One region of the Musicola paradisiaca NCPPB 2511 genome, then DNA from elsewhere that is predicted to be linked to it. Evidence: predicted binding sites of a transcription regulator. Region 1 holds the regulator's gene; the other holds the start of a gene.
The links. The regulator sigma-54, encoded in region 1, starts transcription at its own class of promoters, with help from an activator protein. The targets are predictions, from matches to a motif close to GTTGGCACANNTTTCGCTNT.
Positions count from the first base shown of each region.

Region 2: glnA (glutamate--ammonia ligase) is a predicted target of sigma-54. The motif match lies at 1,787-1,806, and genes of this name have one in related genera.

Region 1 is NZ_CM001857.1:4,210,866-4,217,472, reverse strand. It holds gene pmbA (metalloprotease PmbA) at 1-125, shown strand, start outside; gene rnk (nucleoside diphosphate kinase regulator) at 191-601, opposite strand; gene npr (PTS phosphocarrier protein NPr) at 764-1,036, opposite strand; gene rapZ (RNase adapter RapZ) at 1,033-1,887, opposite strand; gene ptsN (PTS IIA-like nitrogen regulatory protein PtsN) at 2,032-2,520, opposite strand; gene hpf (ribosome hibernation promoting factor) at 2,609-2,896, opposite strand; gene rpoN (RNA polymerase factor sigma-54) at 2,920-4,356, opposite strand; gene lptB (LPS export ABC transporter ATP-binding protein) at 4,405-5,130, opposite strand; gene lptA (lipopolysaccharide ABC transporter substrate-binding protein LptA) at 5,147-5,755, opposite strand; gene lptC (LPS export ABC transporter periplasmic protein LptC) at 5,733-6,302, opposite strand; gene kdsC (3-deoxy-manno-octulosonate-8-phosphatase KdsC) at 6,299-6,607, opposite strand, start outside.
Region 2 is NZ_CM001857.1:4,544,210-4,550,816, forward strand. It holds gene typA (ribosome-dependent GTPase TypA) at 1-1,511, opposite strand, end outside; gene glnA (glutamate--ammonia ligase) at 1,893-3,302, shown strand; gene glnL (nitrogen regulation protein NR(II)) at 3,506-4,555, shown strand; gene glnG (nitrogen regulation protein NR(I)) at 4,564-5,976, shown strand; gene DPA2511_RS23620 (YshB family small membrane protein) at 6,125-6,247, shown strand; gene hemN (oxygen-independent coproporphyrinogen III oxidase) at 6,325-6,607, opposite strand, start outside.

The sequences.
Region 1 (6,607 bases):
CGATTGCCGGCAATCTCAAGGATATGCTGCATAATATCGCGACTATCGGCGATGACATCGAGACGCGCAGTAATATTCAGTGTGGATCGGTATTGCTGCCATCGATGAAGATTGCCGGGGTTTAAGGGCATTTTTACCGACATTGACTGCCCGAATATTCCGGGCAGTCGTTTAGCGCATGTCGTTGTTATCAGCGGTGGTACTCACCCGCCGCTTCCGGCTGGTACAGCAGTTCCATGACCTCAATCCGGGTTTCTTCACCGTTCGGCAACGGCCAGTTGATGGTCTTGCCGACGTGCATCCCCAACAAGGCGGCTCCCAGCGGCGCCATCACGGAAATCTGCTCGCTGCTATCCTTCAGTGTTGCCGGGTAAACCAGCGTGCGGATGTGTTCTTCACACGTCAACAAATCCCGGAATCGTACCCGGCTGTTCATGGTGACCACATCGGGCGGTATCTCAACCGGTGCGACGATGTGCGCCCGATCCAGCTCCGCATTCAGTGCCTGCGCAACGTCGGTACCGGCAAAAGCGGATTGTTCCAGTAGCGCATCCAGGCGCTCGGCATCCAGCTCGTTAATCGTCAGGTGTGGTTTATCCATGTTTATCTCCAGCGGTTTGTGACAAATAGCAATCCCCCCGCAACGAATGGCGGGGGGATGTAAAAAACAGTGATGAGCGGATGCTAGGTGCTGGTCGCAGAAAAAGGAAGAGATCTCGATCACGAATAGCCACAACGGCTGCTTATATCGGGTGACGGTAGCTTAATCTTCGTCAAACCCTGCCTCAAACAGCTGAATGACGGCCGCTAATGCTTGTTCTTCGTCTGGGCCGGTGGCTTCCACTTCAATGTAACGCCCTTTAGCGGAGTCCAGCATTAACATGGCGATGACGCTGCTGGCGTCGGCTTCGGTACCGCTTTCGTTACGCAACAGCACTTCGGCATCAAAACTTTGCACCAGTTCGAACAGTTTCATGGCCGGCCTGGCGTGCATGCCCAGGCGGTTTTTGACTTCAACGGTTTGCCTGACGGTCATGATTTGCGTTTTTCCAGCGTGCGATGGCGGGATTGCACATTCTTGCCGCGGGAGCGGAAATAATCCGCCAATTGTTCGGCAATGTAGACGGAACGGTGTTTGCCGCCGGTACAACCAATTGCCACCGTGAGATAGCTGCGGTTATTGGTTTCCAGCATCGGCAGCCAGAGTTCGAGATAACTGCGGGTTTGATAGATGAAGTTATGCACCTCGGTGTGGCGATCCAGAAATGCAGCGACCGGCTTGTCCAGCCCGGTCATGGGGCGCAGTTTAGGATCCCAATGCGGGTTGGGCAGGAAGCGCACGTCAAATACATAGTCCGCATCAATGGGAATGCCGTGCTTGTAGCCAAAGGACTCGAACACCATGGTCAGTTCACGTTCGCGCTTGCCCAACAGCCGCGTCCGTAGCATTTCCGCCAGCTCATGCACTGACATTTCCGAGGTGTCGATAATCAGATCGGCGCGTGAACGCAGCGGCTCCAGCAGATCATTTTCTTCATCAATGGCGCTTTCCAGCGACAGGTTTTTGCTGGAAAGCGGGTGGAGCCGGCGCGTGTCGCTGTAACGGCGGATTAATGTGTTGCGATCGGCGTCGAGGAACAACAACTGCGGGGAAAAGCTCTGGGGCAATCTGGTCAGCGCCTGTTCCAGAACTTCTGGCGTTTCCGGCATATTGCGGACATCGATACTGACCGCTGCGGAAATGTTGCGCTCCGCCAGCGTACACGCCAGCTCCGGCAGCAGCACCACCGGCAAGTTGTCCACACAGTAGAATCCCATGTCTTCCAGCGCACGTAGAGCCACGGATTTTCCCGAACCTGAACGACCACTGACAATCATCAGCACCATCTGACGACTCCCCCGGGCAGCGGGATGGTGAATGTCCACCGCCACAGTTAGCACATGTATTTGTTATCCGGCTCTGCCGGTTCCGAGTGGGCGTCCGCCGGTCGCAGGGACGTCCGAGATAATTGCTACCCGAATCCGAACACATCAGGTGTGATCGGCGAGATCCTGGTCGGTCATGATGTGGTACAGCTCATCATCGTTCTGCACAGCGCGTAGCCGACGGCATACAGATTTGTCCGCCAGCCGCTTGGCAACGAGGGACAAGGTATGTAAATGGGTTTTACATTGTTCAGCAGGAACCAGCAAGGCAAAAAGCAGATCGACGGGCTGATTGTCGATGGCGTCAAACGCCACTGGATGTTCCAGCTGAATGAAGACGCCTACTGCCCCCAGTGTGTTTTCGTCTTCCAGTTTTCCATGTGGAATGGCGATACCGTTACCAATACCGGTACTGCCCATGCGTTCCCGCGTCAGGATGGATTCAAAGATCATTTGCGGCGGCAGATTGAGCTGCCTGGCAGCCAGTTCACTGATGATTTCCAGGGCGCGCTTTTTGCTCTGGCAGTGAACGGCGCTACGGGTACACTCTTTGCGGAGTACGGCGCTGAGTTGAATAACGGGCTCGTTGTTCATATTGCTTTCACTTAATGACACTTTTGCCTCCGGTTATCGGCCCGCCGTGCGGCAGGCCCGGCCGTCCCTACGCCTGAAGGTGGCAGAATCAGTGTTGTTTCAGTTTATCCTTATGCTTGTTCAACTGCCTTGCCAGCTTATCGATCAACAGATCGATGGAGGCATACATATCCTCCGCTTCTGAGGTGGCATGCAGCTCGCCGCCGTTCACATGGATGGTGGCGTCGGCAATATGCTGGATTTTCTCCACTTTCAACACCACATACACCTGATTAATTCGATCAAAGTATTGCTCAAGTTTGGCGAATTTCGATGTGACGAACTCGCGCATGGAGTCAGTAATTTCGACATGGTGTCCGGTAATGTTCAGCTGCATATCGTCTTCCTTCTCAGTATGGGTCAAACCAGCTGTTTACGTTGATTCGACGGCGGGATGGATAAAGACTCGCGATATTTTGCTACAGTGCGCCGCGCCACGATAATGCCCTGTTCGGAGAGTAGGGTGGTCAGCTTGCTGTCGCTCAGAGGTTTTGCAGGGTTTTCCGCTGCAATCAGTTTCTTGACCAGCGCACGGATGGCGGTGGATGACGCTTCGCCGCCGCTGTCGGTGTTGACGTGGCTGGAGAAAAAATACTTCAATTCGAAAATGCCCCGCGGGCTATGTAGAAATTTTTGGGTTGTCACGCGGGAGATGGTGGACTCGTGCATATCCACGGCCTGAGCGATATCCGCCAGTACCATGGGTTTCATGAATTCCTCGCCATGTTCAAAAAACGCCTGCTGCTGTTCTACGATGCAGCGGGTGACTTTCAGCAACGTGTCGTTGCGGCTTTCCAAGCTTTTGATCAGCCAGCGGGCTTCCTGCAAATGGCTGCGGATGAACTGACCGTCACTGTCGTTACGGGCGTTGTTGCCGAGTGCGGCGTACTGCTGGTTGATCTGTAGTCTGGGCACGCTGTCGGTATTCAGCTCCACCGCCCAATGACCTTGGATCTTGCGAACCAGGACATCCGGGATCACGTATTCCGATTCGCCGGTATTGATGGACTGGCCGGGGCGCGGGTCGAGCGATTGGATCAGCGCCAACGCTTCTTTCAGCGTTTCTTCCTTCATTCGACTGGAACGGATCAGCATCCGGAAATCATGGTTGGCCAGCAGATCCAGATATTCGCTGACGATCATTCTGGCTTCGGCCAGCCGCGGCGTGGTTTTTTCATCAAACTGGGATAACTGTACCAGCAGGCATTCGCGCAGGTCGCGGGCGCCGACGCCGACGGGATCGAAGCGCTGCACTCGTTTCAGTACGGCCTCCACCTCTTCCAGCGTGAGGCTGTCGTCGCCGATGCTGTCGCGGATATCCTCCAGCGAAACCGTCAGATAGCCGGTATTGTCGACTGCATCGACGATTGAGGTTGCAATGGCGGCATCGGTATCGGAGAACGGCGTCAGTTCCACCTGCCACATCAGATAATCCTGCAACGTCTGAGTGGTTTCGCCCTGATAGACCGGCAGCTCTTCGTCGCGATAATCGGTACTGGTGCCGGACGGTGTGCCTGCGGTATAGATTTCATCCCAGGCGGCGTCGAGCGGCAGCTCGTCCGGCATTTCCTTCTGCTCCAGCGCTTCGCGGGTGTCCAGCGTTTCGTGGTCGCTACTTTCCTGCGTTTCTACTTCTTCATGGTTGTCAGCCTGTTCCAGCAATGGGTTGCTTTCCAGCGCCTGTTGGATTTCCTGCTGGAGTTCAAGTGTGGACAATTGCAGTAGACGGATCGCCTGCTGTAATTGCGGTGTCATAGCCAGTTGCTGACTAAGCCTGAGTTGCAAACCTTGCTTCATAACTCGCGCTAACTTCCTTTATTAATTATAAATAAAAACAATGTTTTATCAGAGTCGGAAGCCTTCACCCAGATAGACCCGTTTCACTTGTTCATTCGCCAGTATATCTATTGGTGAGCCATGGGCAATAAGCTGGCCCTGGCTGACGATATAGGCACGTTCACAGACATCCAGCGTCTCGCGAACATTATGGTCGGTAATCAGCACGCCTAGCCCGCTGTCGCGCAGATGCTCGATGATTTTTTTGATATCGATGACCGAAATGGGATCTACGCCGGCAAAGGGTTCGTCCAGCAAAATGAATTTCGGGTTGGCCGCCAGCGCTCGGGCGATTTCTACTCGGCGCCGTTCACCGCCGGACAGTGATTGTCCCAGATTATCGCGCAGGTGAGTAATATGAAACTCGTCCATAAGCTCGTTGGCGCGATCCTGCTGTTGCTCCCGGGTCAGATCCTTGCGGATTTGCAGAACGGCCATCAGGTTGTCGTAGACGCTTAATCGCCGGAAAATCGACGCTTCCTGCGGCAGATAGCCGATGCCGCGGCGAGCGCGGTCGTGCAGCGGCAGCAGACTGATGTCTTCATCGTCGATGACGATGCGGCCTTCGTCACGCGGCACGATCCCCACGACCATGTAAAACGTAGTGGTTTTGCCCGCGCCGTTAGGGCCCAGCAGTCCGACGATCTCGCCTGAATTCACATTCAGGCTGACGTTTTCCACCACTTTGCGGCCCTTGTACGCTTTGGCCAGATTCTCTGCAATTAATGTTGCCATGGGTTACTTGCGTCACTCACTGTTGTTTGGCGGGTTTGGTCTGACTGGCGCCGGGTTTGCTCTGACTTGCGGCAGGCTTAACGCCATTCGGATTGGCCTGGGTACCCTTGTCCTGCAATTGCGACGGCACCAGAACGGTAGTTACCCGTTTACCCTTGTCGCTGAAGGCTTCCATCTGTTGTTGTTGAACCAGGTAGGTAATGCGATCGCCTTTGACATTACTGTCAAGCTGTTCCAGATAAGCGTTGCCGGTAAGAATGACGAGCTGCTTGTCCAGTTCATAGCGCATTTTCTGCGCGTGTCCTTTTACCGGTTTACCGTTGTCCTGCATCTGATAAAAGGTCGCCGGGTTGCCGTAACCTTCAATGATTTCATGGCCCTGCTGGCCGTTCGGACGTGTGACCACGACTTTGTCGGCCTGAACCTTGATGGAACCCTGGGTCACGATCACGTTGCCGGTGAATGTGACCACGTTGCTCTGCATATCCAGCGCCTGCTGATCGGAATCGATATGGATGGGCTGATCGGTATCGCCGGTCAGCGCCAATGCCGGAAGGCTGACGGCGAACAGGGCGCTGGCGACCAGGATGCTGTGCAACACATTATTGTTTAGGTTGGATTTCATAATAAGATTTTACCTTGTCGATCAATTCAGCGGTTTTGCTGCGCAGATTACCACGCATTTTCAGCCCGTTAGAGGTAAAGTTAGTGCCGTACAGGGTGACTTCATCATCCGACGAGACATCCTGTGTGATCAGGTTGACCTGGGCGTTGTCTGTCTTGATACGTTCCAGTTGTGAATCAGTGGTGAGGCTGTTGACCTCCACATGACCGTAAAGATAGAGCATCCGGTCTTTTGTCAGCGTGGCGCGATCGGAACGCACCGACCAGGTCGCCACCCCGAGTTCGTTGAACATGGTCGCCACCGGCAAGGTAAAGCGGCTGCTTTGGTCGGCGTTGTAATGTTCCGCACTCTCCGCCACCAGCTTGTAGCTCAGTTTTCCGGTTGGGTCATATACCACGGTAATGTTTTTCTGCATGGTATAAGCAGGGTCATTGCTGGGTACTTCCGCCGGGCCGGTGCTGGCCTGTCTGTCGGTCAGATTTAACCCGATCAGCACCAGTGCGATCAATGCCAGCAACAGCGTCAGCCAGCGTTTTACATTACTCATATCGACAGCCCTTTGGCGAAATCAAGCTTATCCTGCGCCTGTAGGATAAGGTCGCACATTTCTCTTACCGCGCCGCGGCCACCGGCGATGCGCGTGACATAATCAGCCCGTGGCTGCAACAGCGGGTGAGCGTCGGCAACCGCTACGCTTAGACCCACTTCGGCCATGACCGGCCAGTCGATCAGGTCATCGCCGATATAGGCGACCTGGCTGGCCTGGATCGACAGTTTATCCAACAGTTCGCGGAAGGCCAAAAGCTTATCGGATTGTCCTTGATAAAGATGGGTGATACCCAGCGTTTGGCA
Region 2 (6,607 bases), 330 kb from region 1:
AGGCTGAACAGCGCATAGGCGACTGCTTTACCCTGACCGTTGGAGATCAGTACGCCGTTCTGACGCTGACCGATTTCACCTGGGCGGATGTCATCGTAGTGACTGAACGTGGAATACAGCAGACCGGTACCGGACGTCATGGTCATAAAATCGGTACGGAAGCCGATCAAACCACGGCTCGGGATGACGTAATCCAGGCGAACACGTCCCTTGCCATCCGGGATCATGTCGCGCATTTCGCCTTTACGCAGACCCAGTGCTTCCATGACGGAACCCTGGTGCTGTTCTTCGATATCCACAGTAACTTGTTCAAACGGTTCCTGGCGGCGACCGTCGATGGTACGGAAGATAACTTTCGGACGGGAAACCGCCAGTTCGAAACCTTCACGACGCATGTTTTCAATCAGAACAGACAGGTGCAGCTCACCACGACCGGACACACGGAAAGCATCCGGGTCTTCGGTTTCTTCTACGCGCAGTGCGACGTTATGCACCAATTCCTTACGCAAACGATCCAGAATCTGGCGAGAAGTCACGAACTTGCCTTCTTTACCGCAGAAAGGCGAGGTATTAACGCAGAAGAACATGGTTACTGTCGGTTCATCCACAGACAGAGCCGGCAGCGCTTCCACATTCGCGGTGTCGCACACGGTATCGGAGATGTTCAGATCGCCAAGGCCGGTAAGCGCAATGATGTCGCCCGCTTCCGCCTTGTCGCTCTCGATACGTTGCAGCCCCAGATGGCCCAGCACCTGGCCGACTTTGGCATTACGCACTTTACCGGTGCTGTCGATGATGCTGACCTGCTGATTCGGCTTCACCACGCCGCGCTTGATACGACCAATACCGATGACACCCACGTAGTTGTTGTAATCCAACTGGGAGATCTGCATTTGGAATGGGCCGTTGAGATCCACATTTGGCGCTTCAACATGTTTTACGATCGCTTCAAACAGCGGCGTCATGTCTTCCGCCATGTCGTTATGATCCAGACCGGCAATGCCGTTCAACGCGGAAGCGTAAACAATCGGGAAGTCCAGTTGCTCGTCGGTAGCGCCCAGATTGACGAACAAGTCGAAAACCTGATCCACAACCCAGTCCGGGCGGGCGCCGGGGCGGTCAACCTTGTTGATGACCACGATGGGCTTCAATCCGTAGGCAAAGGCTTTCTGGGTCACGAAGCGCGTTTGCGGCATCGGGCCGTCCATCGCATCCACCAGCAGTAATACGGAATCCACCATGGACATCACACGCTCCACCTCACCGCCAAAGTCGGCGTGTCCTGGGGTGTCTACGATATTGATGCGATAGCCATTCCAGTTAATGGCGGTGTTTTTCGCGAGGATGGTAATCCCGCGTTCTTTTTCAAGGTCATTGGAGTCCATCACACGTTCGGTAAGTTCTGTACGCTCACCCAGCGTTCCGGATTGTTGCAGCAGTTTGTCAACCAGGGTGGTTTTTCCATGGTCAACGTGCGCAATAATAGCGATGTTACGCAAATTTTCGATCACAGCTTTGCCTCAGGCATTTAGAAATAGCGCGCTATTGTACACGTATTAATCGAGCGACAGAACAAGATCACAATCATCTATCCAAAACAACCTGTAACCCTCTGCGCTGTGATCCCCTTCACGGTGCAAAAATCGTGCACCCGGCTTACCTTAATGCACCAAAATGAATCAATAACACCAAAACGGAGCACCATTTTGGTGCTTATAATTTTTATGGTGCAGCTATCGATGACACAAAAACCAGTTGGAACGCACTTCAGCGGTATACAGACAAAGTTGGCACAGTTTTAGCTATAACTTAATCACGGTAACAACATCATTCATTCCGCAACGATATTCGTTCCACGACGATATAAATGACACAATCGGGAGAGCTTAAGTATGTCAGTAGAACACGTTTTGACGATGCTGAAAGAACATGAGGTGAAGTTCGTCGATCTTCGCTTCACGGACACCAAAGGTAAGGAGCAGCACGTCACCATTCCAGCTCATCAAGTTGACGCTGACTTCTTCGAAGACGGCAAAATGTTTGATGGCTCCTCGATTGGCGGCTGGAAAGGCATCAACGAATCCGACATGGTGTTAATGCCAGACGCCACCACTGCTGTTCTGGATCCGTTCTACGAAGAATCTACGCTGATCATCCGTTGTGACATCCTGGAACCAGGCACCATGCAGGGCTATGATCGCGACCCGCGTTCCATCGCCAAGCGTGCCGAAGATTTCCTGCGTTCTTCCGGCATCGCAGACACCGTGCTGTTTGGGCCTGAACCCGAATTCTTCCTGTTTGACGACGTGCGTTTCGGCAGCAGCATCTCCGGTTCCCACGTTGCTATCGACGACATCGAGGGCGCCTGGAACTCCAGCACCAAATACGAAGGCGGCAACAAAGGCCACCGTCCGGCAGTAAAAGGCGGCTACTTCCCGGTTCCGCCGGTAGATTCATCACAGGATCTGCGTTCCACCATGTGTCTGACCATGGAACAAATGGGCCTGGTCGTCGAAGCTCACCACCACGAAGTGGCGACTGCCGGTCAGAACGAAGTGGCTACCCGCTTCAACACGTTGACCAAAAAAGCCGACGAAATTCAGATCTACAAATATGTCGTGCACAACGTTGCCCATGCATTCGGTAAGACTGCGACATTTATGCCGAAACCGATGTTCGGCGATAACGGTTCCGGTATGCACTGCCATATGTCTCTGGCTAAAGACGGCGCTAACCTGTTCTCCGGCGACAAATACGGCGGCTTGTCCGAAACGGCGCTGTACTACATCGGCGGCGTTATCAAACATGCTAAAGCCATCAACGCACTGGCCAACCCGACCACCAACTCTTACAAACGTCTGGTTCCAGGTTACGAAGCACCGGTTATGCTGGCTTACTCCGCCCGTAACCGTTCCGCCTCCATCCGTATTCCGGTGGTTGCAAGCCCGAAAGCGCGCCGCATCGAAGTGCGTTTCCCGGATCCGGCTGCCAACCCGTACCTGTGCTTCTCTGCACTGCTGATGGCTGGTTTGGACGGCATCATCAACAAGATCCACCCGGGCGATGCCATGGACAAGAACCTGTACGATCTGCCGGCTGAAGAAGCCAGCGCAATCCCGCAGGTTGCCGGCTCTCTGGAAGAAGCGCTGAATGCGCTGGATGCAGACCGCGAGTTCCTGACCCGCGGCGGCGTATTCACCGACGATACTATCGATGCTTACATCGAACTGCGTCGCGCTGAAAACGACCGTGTTCGCATGACTCCGCACCCGGTTGAGTTCGAACTGTACTACAGCGTGTAACACCCGCGCCTGGACGGCAGGAAAAGAAAATGATGCCAATGCTGCCGTCCGCAAAACGTTTTTTCTTTATGTTTATTTTTGTTGCCGTGGAAACTTTTCAGCCCATCTTCGGATGGGCTTTTTTCTCCACTCAACATCTTACGGTTGCTACTTAAACTACAATCCAGAATAGTGTGCACTACAATGGTGCGGGAGTCTGCGTTATGGCAACAGGCACGCTGCCCGATGCTGGGCAGATCCTAAATTCTTTAATAAACAGTATTTTATTACTGGATAAAGATCTGGCTATTCACTACTCCAACCCGGCGGCGCAGCAACTTCTGGCGCAAAGCTCGCGCAAGCTGTCAGGAACGCCGCTACCGGAACTGTTGGGCTATTTTTCGCTGAATTTGGATCTGATGCGAGAAAGCCTCGACTCAGGGCAAGGCTTTACCGATAACGAAGTCACCCTCGTGGTGGACGGCAAGGCGCATATCATGTCCATCACCGCTCAGCGTATACAGAATGACTTCATCCTGATGGAAATGGCGCCAATGGATAACCAGCGTCGGCTCAGTCAGGAACAACTGCAACATGCCCAACAGCAAGCAGCCCGGGATTTGGTACGCGGGTTGGCGCACGAAATCAAAAATCCTCTGGGCGGACTGCGCGGCGCGGCGCAATTGCTCTCCAAAGCGCTGCCCGATCCCGCGCTGATGGAATACACCAAGGTCATCATTGAGCAGGCCGATCGCCTGCGCAATCTGGTCGACAGGTTACTCGGCCCGCAACAACCCGGTTTGCACGTTACGCAAAGCATTCATCAGGTGGCGGAACGGGTTTTTCAGCTGGTTTCGCTGGAAAAGGCCGATAACGTTACTCTGGTTCGGGACTATGACCCCAGCCTGCCGGAACTCATGCATGACCCGGATCAAATAGAGCAAGTTCTGCTGAATATCACCCGCAATGCTCTGCAGGCACTGGGGGCAGAAGGCGGCACCATCACGATACGAACCCGTACCGCTTTTCAGCTGACTCTGCATGGCGTGCGCTATCGGTTGGTCGCCCGTATCGATATCGAAGACGATGGCCCCGGTGTTCCCGCTCATTTGCAGGATACGCTGTTCTACCCGATGGTGAGTGGTCGCGAAGGGGGAACCGGGCTGGGCTTGTCGATCGCCCGGAACCTTATCGATCAGCACTCTGGAAAAATTGAATTTAATAGTTGGCCAGGTCATACCGAATTTTCGGTTTATCTGCCCATTCGCCAGTGAGGTTCATAATGCAACGAGGGATAGTCTGGATTGTCGACGACGATAGCTCCATCCGTTGGGTGCTTGAACGCGCACTTACAGGGGCGGGTTTAACCTGCGCAACTTTTGATAACGGAACCCAAGCGCTGAATGCACTGGCGACACAAACGCCAGACGTTCTGTTATCCGATATCCGTATGCCTGGTATGGATGGGTTGGCATTGCTGCAACAGATCAAACAACGCCATCCGATGCTGCCGGTCATCATTATGACAGCGCATTCCGATTTGGACGCAGCCGTCAGCGCTTATCAACAGGGCGCGTTTGATTACCTGCCAAAACCGTTTGATATTGATGAAGCCGTCGCGTTGGTCGAGCGCGCCATCAGCCACTATATGGAACAGCAACAACCGGTTCGCAGCCAGCCCATCAGCGGGCCGACGACGGACATTATCGGTGAAGCGCCCGCCATGCAGGACGTGTTCCGGATAATCGGCCGGTTGTCCCGCTCATCCATCAGCGTCCTGATCAATGGTGAATCAGGTACCGGGAAAGAACTGGTGGCCCATGCGCTGCATCGCCACAGCCCGCGCGCCAAGGCACCGTTTATTGCGCTTAATATGGCGGCTATTCCCAAGGATCTGATTGAATCAGAACTGTTCGGCCATGAAAAAGGTGCATTTACCGGCGCTAACCAGATTCGTCAGGGCCGTTTCGAACAGGCTGACGGCGGCACTCTGTTTCTGGATGAAATCGGGGATATGCCGCTGGACGTACAGACCCGCCTGTTGCGTGTGCTGGCTGACGGCCAGTTCTATCGCGTCGGCGGCTATGCGGCAGTGAAAGTGGACGTGCGCATCATCGCCGCCACCCACCAGAACCTGGAACTGCGGGTGCAGGAAGGTAAGTTTCGCGAAGACCTGTTCCACCGTCTGAATGTGATTCGAGTTCATCTGCCGCCGCTACGCGAGCGCCGGGAAGACATTCCTCGCCTGGCCAGGTATTTCCTGCAAGCCACGGCTAAAGAGCTGGGCGTTGAACCCAAGAACCTGCATCCGGAAACTGAAGCGGCGTTGACCCGTTTACCGTGGCCGGGCAACGTGCGCCAATTGGAAAACACCTGTCGCTGGCTCACGGTGATGGCGGCCGGTCAGGAAGTTCTGATTCAGGATTTACCGCCGGAGCTGTTCGAAACCACAGCGCCGGACGCTACGGTTCACGTCATGCCGGACAGTTGGGCTACCCTGCTGGCTCAGTGGGCCGATCGCGCGCTGCGTTCCGGTCATCAGAACCTGCTGGCCGAAGCACAACCAGAGATGGAGCGTACTTTATTGACCACAGCCTTGCGGCACACACAGGGACATAAACAAGAAGCCGCACGTTTACTGGGCTGGGGCCGCAATACGCTCACGCGCAAGCTCAAGGAACTGGGTATGGAATAACGACTCTCGTCGCCATATTCGATAACGTACCGCAGGTTTCAGACTGGCGATAAAAAGTACAATATGGAGCACAGAATTGTCGCAATTTTTATACTTTACATGATCTACGCCAGCAGTATGATCATGTCGCTGACTTAAGAGGGTAATCATGCTGGAATCACTTATTTCCGCAGTGACACACGGCGCGGAACTCAGTAATGCGGTGGGACACACATCGCAAACTGCCATCGCCGCGGTGTTGTGCGCTGCATTGATCAATTTCTTCAGCTAACACACTTAGCGAACAGAAATAACAAACGGCCAGTCAACATATGACTGGCCGTTGTCTTTTCCACGATGAGGTTCACGTCAAATAACCCGAGAAAACTGCCGCTCCCGCATTTTGTTGCGCAGATAGACGTCGAAGCACATGCAAATATTGCGAATCAGCAAACGGCCTTTGGGTGTCACGCGAATAGCGTTTGTATCGACAACCACCAGCCCGTCTTCCGCCATCGGCGCAAGCAGCGCCAGATCTTCCTGAAAATACGCGCTAAAACGGATGTTATATGCTGCTTCAATCGCCGCATAATCCAGCCGGAAATGACAAATCAGCATTTTAATGACGTCACGCCGGATACAATCGTCAAGC